One region of the Kitasatospora sp. NPDC001175 genome, then DNA from elsewhere that is predicted to be linked to it. Evidence: riboswitches for the same ligand, from Rfam matches in the RefSeq annotation. Region 1 holds a riboswitch; each other region holds the start of a gene.
What was found. Region 1 has a riboswitch for cobalamin ahead of ACWDAK_RS06810 (Nickel transporter NicT). Riboswitches for the same ligand answer to the same signal wherever they lie in the genome.

Region 1 (2,184 bases):
GTGGCGTGGTCGAAACCGGCCCGGCCGAGCACGGCGAGGAGATGCTCGGTGAGCTGCAGCACCGGGGCGGGGCGGCGGGCCATCGGGACGCTCAGCGGGCGGGTGGCCACCAGCGGCAGGATCTCGGGGTGGACGTGCGCCACCGAGGCGAAGGCGCCGGCGATCCGGCGTAGCTCCGCCCGCCAGGCCCGACCGCCTCCGGCCGCCGCGGTGGCCTCGGCCGAGCTCCGCAGTTGGGTGATCACCTCGGCGAAGTAGGCCTCCACCAGGCCGTCCAGCAGGGCTTCCTTGCCCGGCGTGTAGCGGTAGATGGCCATCGACTCCACGCCCAGATCGGCGGCCAGCCGGCGCATGGTGAGCGCGCCCAGCCCCTCCCGGTCGACCAGCGAGACGGCCGCGGCGAGCACCAGGGGCCGGCTCAGCCGTCCGCGCTTCTCGGGAGTGCCCCGGTCGGGCTCCGCTGCTGCCATCTCCGCCTCCCTCGCCGTGCCCGCGGGGATCGGTCCGTCAGCTGACAACAGAAGGATACAAGCTACGCACGGGCCGTCGGGAGGATCGGGCACACCGCAGCTCAGTCCCGGTGGCCCAGCACCCCGTGTGCCAGCACCTCGGCGACGGCGGGGTCGACCAGCCGGTAGCGGATGATCCGCCCGTCGCGCTCGCCGCTGACCAGCCCGGCGGCGCGCAGCAGGCGCAGCGCCTGGGAGACCGCCGGGTCGCGCATGCCGGTGGCGACGGCGAGGTCGGTGACGGCGAGCGGTCCCGTCTCGTGGAGGGCGAGCAGCAGCGAGAGCCGTCCGGGGTCGGCGAGCAGGGCGAAGCGTTCGGCCCAGGACCGGACGTGCTCGGTGTCGCCGATCGCGGCGATCGCCTCGCAGACCCGGTGCCCGTCGATGGTCCTGCGGTCGGCACGGTCGGCGGGGACGAGATGCATGCCAGGCATTCTCGCAGCAGCGGTACCTGTGATACCCGACACCTGCACAGCTGTGCAGGCTTGCAGTGGTGCCGTACGGCCCCCTACCGTTGTGCCCGCCGTGGTGCTCGGGAAGACCGGTGACGGACTCTCAGGAGTCCCAGACCGGAGCGGCCCTCGCCACTGTGATCGGGAAGTACCGGCATCATCCCCGCCCCCGCCAGGGACGGGCGGCCACTGGACGAGAACGCGTCCGGGAAGGCCGGGTGCGGGTGCGTTCGACCCGTCAGCCAGGAGACCGGCCACGGCATCTCACGAACGGATCCACGAGGTGCTGGAGCGTGACCCGCAGATGACCCTGCCCAGAACCGAAGCCGCTCCGGCGGCGGCCCCCGCCCTGCCCGCCTTCCGCTGGAAGCGCGAGGACACCGTGCGGACCGCCGGCCTGATGGCGGTGATCCTGGCCATGCACGTGCTGGCCTTCGGAGTCCTGATCCTCCTGGTGGCGCCGGAGAAGTACCAGGTCGGAACCCAGGTCTACGGGATCGGCCTCGGCGTGACCGCGTACACCCTGGGGATGCGGCACGCCTTCGACGCCGACCACATCGCCGTCATCGACAACACCACCCGCAAGCTGATGGCCGACGGCAAGCGCCCGGTCTCGGTGGGCTTCTGGTTCGCGCTCGGCCACTCCTCGATGGTGGTCATCATGGCGGCGCTGGTGGCCGGCGGTGCCGCGTTGGCCGGGACACTGATGGACGACCAGTCCACGACCCACCAGGTGCTCGGCATGATAGGCACCACCGCCTCAGGGGTGTTCCTCTACCTGATCGCCGCGCTCAACCTGGCCGCGCTGGTGGGGATCGCGAAGGTGTTCCGGGCGATGCGCGCGGGCCAGTACGACGAGCGCGAGCTGGAGGCGCACCTCAACTCGCGCGGTCTGATGAACCGGATCCTCTCCCGGGCCACCCGCTCGATCACCCGGCCCGGCCAGATGTTCCCCGTCGGCATGGTGCTCGGTCTCGGCTTCGACACCGCGACCGAGGTCACCCTGATGGTGATGGCGGGTTCGGGCGCGGCGGCCGGTCTGCCCTGGTACGCCATCGTCTGCCTGCCCCTGCTGTTCGCGGCCGGAATGAGCCTGTTCGACACCCTCGACGGCACCTTCATGAACTTCGCGTACCAGTGGGCGTTCTCCAACCCGGTCCGCAAGGTGTACTACAACTTGACCATCACCGGTCTCTCCATTGCGGTCGCCTTCATCATCGGGA
Region 2 (2,184 bases), on a different contig from region 1:
CTCCTTGAAGGAGAACGGGACGGTGATCAGGCGGCCGTCGAACTCGGGCACGGCGACCTGGGTGGCGGTGTCCAGCGGGGAGAGGCCGTCGTCGCTGTCCTCCCACTGGGCACGCGACCAGGTCAGGCAGAGCGCCTGCAGGATCGGGCGGTCGAGCGCGGCGAGCGCGCCCGCGTCCCAGGCCTCCTCGTCCCCGCCCGCCTGCGCGTCGGCCGGCCGGGTGCCGCCGGCCGCCAGCACGGTGGTGACGATCGCGTCGGCCTGGCCGAGTTCGGCGAGCAGTTCGGGCTCGGCGCCGCGCAGCGAGGCGCAGTACAGCGGCTTCGGGCGGCCGCCCTGGTCCTCGATCGCCTGGCACAGGGCCTCGACGAAGGCGGTGTTGCCGCTCATGTGGTGGGCGCGGTAGTAGAGCACCGCGACGACGGGGCCCTCGGCGGTCCGCGGGGTGCGCTCCAGGGGGCCCCAGGCCGGGGCCGAGACGGGCGGGGTGAAACCGTGGCCGGTCAGCAGCACGGTGTCGGAGAGGAAGGCGCCGAGCTCGGCCAGGTTGGCCGCGCCGCCGTGCGCCAGGTAGGCGTGCGCCTCGGCTGCGATCCCGGCGGGGACGGTGGACAGCTCCATCAACTGGGCGTCCGGCGCCTGCTCACCCGTCAGCACGACCACCGGGCGCGGGCCGGCCAGCAGCGCGTCCAGGCCCTCCTGCCAGGCGCGGCGGCCGCCGAGCAGCCGGACGACCACCAGGTCGGTGCCCTCCAGCAGCGCGGGCAGGTCCTCGGCGGTCAGCCGGGCCGGGTTCCCGAGGCGGTAGCGGACCGGGCCCGCACAGGCGCGGGCGCTCAGCAGGTCGGTGTCGGAGGTGGAAAGCAGCAGGATCACGCGACGGCCCTCCCGGCCAGGTCGGCGCCCCGTGCCGAAAGGTGTGCCGCGCGCGGCCGAGCCGCTGGTTGGTGCTCTGAGAGCGCTGAGCGACAGCCGGCCGGCGATGGAGGGAGCGCAGGAGTGATGGGTGCCAGCGGCTCAGCCCGCCCGTCGAGCGGGCGGGACGCAGCAGCGCGTGCGGGCATGCGGCAGCGCACAGGTCTCAGGCCTTCCTCGGGGTCCGCGCCCCGGGCTAAGGGAGGACGGCAGGAGTTCCTGGCTCCCACGGCGGTGAACCGTGGTCACAGTGGCGGGACCGCACCGGGTTTGCACCGGTTTCCTCCCCTTGGCGCCGTCGCTGGCGTGGACGGCCCACAGGACCGCCCGGGAGCATCGTACGGGGTGCGGCTGGGCTGGGGGAGTGTGATCTGTTCCGGGCGGTGCATCCGGAACGGCAATCTGTATGCTCGCCGCCATGCCACCCGTACCCGACTCCGTCGCACCGGGCCCCGGTACGCCCGACCGCGGGCGTTCGGACGTCTGTCCGGGGGCCCTTCGTCTGCACACCGCCGACGACGGTTCCCTCGCCAGGATCCGCATACCCGGCGGGTTGCTGACGAACAGTCAGGCAATGGTGCTGGCCGACGCGGCCGAGGAGCTGGGCGACGGCGCACTCGAGACCACCTCGCGCGGCAACGTCCAACTGCGCGGCCTGCCTTCGGACTCCGGTGGCGAACTCGGCCGCCGCCTGCGCGACGCCGGCCTGCTGCCCTCAAAGACCCATGAGCGGGTCCGCAACATCGTCGCCTCCCCGGCCACCGGGCTGGACGGCCTCGGCCACGCCGACGTCCAGGACTGGGTGCGGGAACTCGACCGGCGGCTGTGCGCGAGCGAGAGCGCGGCCCGCCTCTCCGGCAAGTTCCTCTTCGCCCTGGACGACGGGCGCGGTGACGTCGCCGCACTGGACGCCGATGTGACATTGATCGCAACCGCAGGCGGCGGCGCCCTGCTGCGCCTCGGCCGCGCCGCCACCGCCCGCCCGGTGCCGCCCGGCGGGGCCGCCGAGCACGCGGTCCGCGCCGCCGAGGAGTTCCTGGAAATGCTGCGCACCAGTGGCGCCAAGGCCTGGCACCTGCGCGAGGTTCCCGGACTGCTCGACCCGGGCGCCGAACCGCTGCCCGCGCTGCCGGCCGCCACTTTGGCCCCGGGCGCACTGCCCGGCGGACTCTCCGTGGGCCTGCGCTTCGGCCGGGTGAGCGCCGCACGGTGGCGGCGGCTGGCCGCAGCCTCGGCCGGCGAGCTGCGGCTGACCCCCTGGCGCGGGAT
Region 3 (2,184 bases), on a different contig from region 1:
CAGCAGTGCCCCGCTCATGCTCCTCCGCTCCACTCAACAGTCCTTCTGCGGCCACTCGTTCCCGGGTTGCCGCTCACGACCGCCCCCGCCGCCAGGTCCACAGCGCCCGCCCGGTCACGGTGACCGCCAGCGCCAACGCCCCGACCCGTCGGGAGAGCTGACACGCCCGCTCGATGTCCGCCACCTCGACCGGCCGCAACTCCCCACCGAGCACCGGCCGGTGCTCCACCCGCTCGCCGTACCGCAGCGTCCCGCCCAGCCGCACCCCGAGCGCCCCGGCGAAGCACGACTCGGCCTGCCCGGCATTGGGGCTCGGGTGCGCGGAGCCGTCCCGGCGCCAGACCCGCCAGGCGGTCCGCGGCTCGGGCGCGGCGGCCACCGTGAGCAGGGCGGTCAGCCGGGCACCGGGCCAGCCGGCCACGTCGTCCAGCCGGGCCGAGGCCCAGCCGAAGCGCAGATGGCGCGGCGAGCGGTGACCGACCATCGCGTCCAGCGTGTTGACGGCCCGGAAGGCGAGCAGCCCCGGCGTACCGGCCAGCGCACCCCAGGCCAGCGCGTTGACCACGGCGTCGGCGGTGTTCTCGGCCACCGACTCGACGACGGCGCGGGCGATCTGCTGCTCGTCCAGCGTGCTGGGGTCGCGGCCGCACAGGTGCGGCAGCCGCTCCCGGGCGGCGGCCAGATCGCCGGCCCGCAGCGAACGGCCGATCGTCCTGGCCTCCCGGGTGAGCGAGGTACCGCCGAGCACCGTCCAGGTCGCGGCGGCGGCCAGCGCCGCCTGCCCGTACCGGCTGCGCCCGAGCGCCCGCTCGGCGAGGTGCGCCCCGGCCGCGACCGAACCGACGCAGACTGCGGTGTACCCGGCGCCCGCCGCCCGCCGGTCGCGCCAGAGCGCGCGCTCCACCCGCCCGGCGGCGGCACCGAAGACGGCTACCGGATGCCCGCGCCGGGGGTCGGCGAGGACGGCGTCGGCCAGGTAGCCGGCGACACTGCCCAGTGCGAAGGCGGCGGCGCGGTTCAGGCGGGGCACGGTGCGGACACAGCGGCGGAGGCGGACCGCAAGGCGGGCACGGCCGGGTCGAACGGCGGCCGCACAGCGGCCAGGGCAGCCTGCATGGCGTGCGTGTCCTCACTCAGGGTCCGCGCCCTGGATCGACGTACCGGGGGCGAGAGTCTCCTGGCTCCCGGGTCGGACACACCCTCGGGCCTTCCAGCAGCCGGACGACCGGACCGCCGTGACCATGAGTCGAGCGTGCTCCCCGGTGACAGTGGCGGGACCGCGCCGGATTCGCACCGGCTTCCTCTGCATGCCTCCGTTTGGCTGAAAGATCCCACCACGGTCCGCGACCGGGAGTCAACAAACCGCGCGGAGGGCTTGATCACAGCCGTCTCGGCCGTCCACCGCCCACCGCGCGGCACACCGCACGGGGGTGGCGCCGGCTCCGCGGAGCCGCCCGGCTGCCCGCCGCCGCGAAGGCCCGGCCCACCGTCCGCACGGACGGACTACGCCCCGGTGGCAGGCCCGCCGTGCGGAGAGTGGACTGGAAGGTACCGCCCATGAAGGTCACACCGGGGAGCACTATGCGTTGGGGAACCGCCGCCGCCGTGGCGGCCACCGCAGTAGGAGCCGGAGCTGCGGTCATCCTGATCGGCCGCAGGGTGTCCGAGCGCACGGTCCGTCCGCAGCCCGGGAAGCCGGGCCTGGCCGCCACACTGCGGGTGCACGAGGTCGCCGCCGGACACGTCACCCTCACCCGGGCCCCGCAGACCGTACGCGCGGGCCGGTACGCGCTGGAGTGGGCCGGCGGCGGCCACGCGGTGGTCGGCGGGGTGCTGCGCACCGACATCCAGACCGTCACCCGCCGGCTGGAGCGTGTCGACAGCGGAACCCTCACCGTCGGCACCGAGGTCGAGCTGACCCCCCGGGTCCACCTCGGCGATCCGGCCACCGCCCTCGGCCTCGACTTCACCGAGACCGTCGCCCAGGGCGACCTCGGGCTGCTGCCCGCCTGGTACGTCCACGCCATGCGCGGCACCTGGGTGATCCTGGTGCACGGCCCGGGCGCCGACCGCACCCAGGCGCTCCCGGTGCTCCCGGTGCTGAACTCGCTGAAACTGCCGACGCTGACCGTGACCTACCGGGGCGACGCCGACGCCCCGCACCCACCGGACGGACTCGGCCAC

Region 2: it holds a riboswitch for cobalamin, as region 1 does, so the genes downstream of both, cobN (cobaltochelatase subunit CobN) here and ACWDAK_RS06810 (Nickel transporter NicT) in region 1, are expected to answer to the same signal.
Region 3: it holds a riboswitch for cobalamin, as region 1 does, so the genes downstream of both, ACWDAK_RS08790 (cobalamin biosynthesis protein) here and ACWDAK_RS06810 (Nickel transporter NicT) in region 1, are expected to answer to the same signal.

What each region holds. Positions count from the first base shown of each region.
Region 1 covers NZ_JBSFJU010000006.1:93,782-95,965, forward strand. Annotated here, with positions in the region: gene ACWDAK_RS06800 (TetR/AcrR family transcriptional regulator) at 1-470, opposite strand, end outside; gene ACWDAK_RS06805 (ArsR/SmtB family transcription factor) at 572-934, opposite strand; cobalamin riboswitch at 1,019-1,234, shown strand; gene ACWDAK_RS06810 (Nickel transporter NicT) at 1,266-2,184, shown strand, end outside.
Region 2 covers NZ_JBSFJU010000025.1:83,485-85,668, forward strand. Annotated here, with positions in the region: gene cobN (cobaltochelatase subunit CobN) at 1-876, opposite strand, end outside; cobalamin riboswitch at 1,107-1,258, opposite strand; gene ACWDAK_RS19815 (cobalamin biosynthesis protein CobG) at 1,334-2,184, shown strand, end outside.
Region 3 covers NZ_JBSFJU010000008.1:108,785-110,968, forward strand. Annotated here, with positions in the region: gene ACWDAK_RS08785 (cobyric acid synthase) at 1-18, opposite strand, end outside; gene ACWDAK_RS08790 (cobalamin biosynthesis protein) at 74-1,030, opposite strand; cobalamin riboswitch at 1,149-1,330, opposite strand; gene ACWDAK_RS08795 (alpha/beta hydrolase family protein) at 1,582-2,184, shown strand, end outside.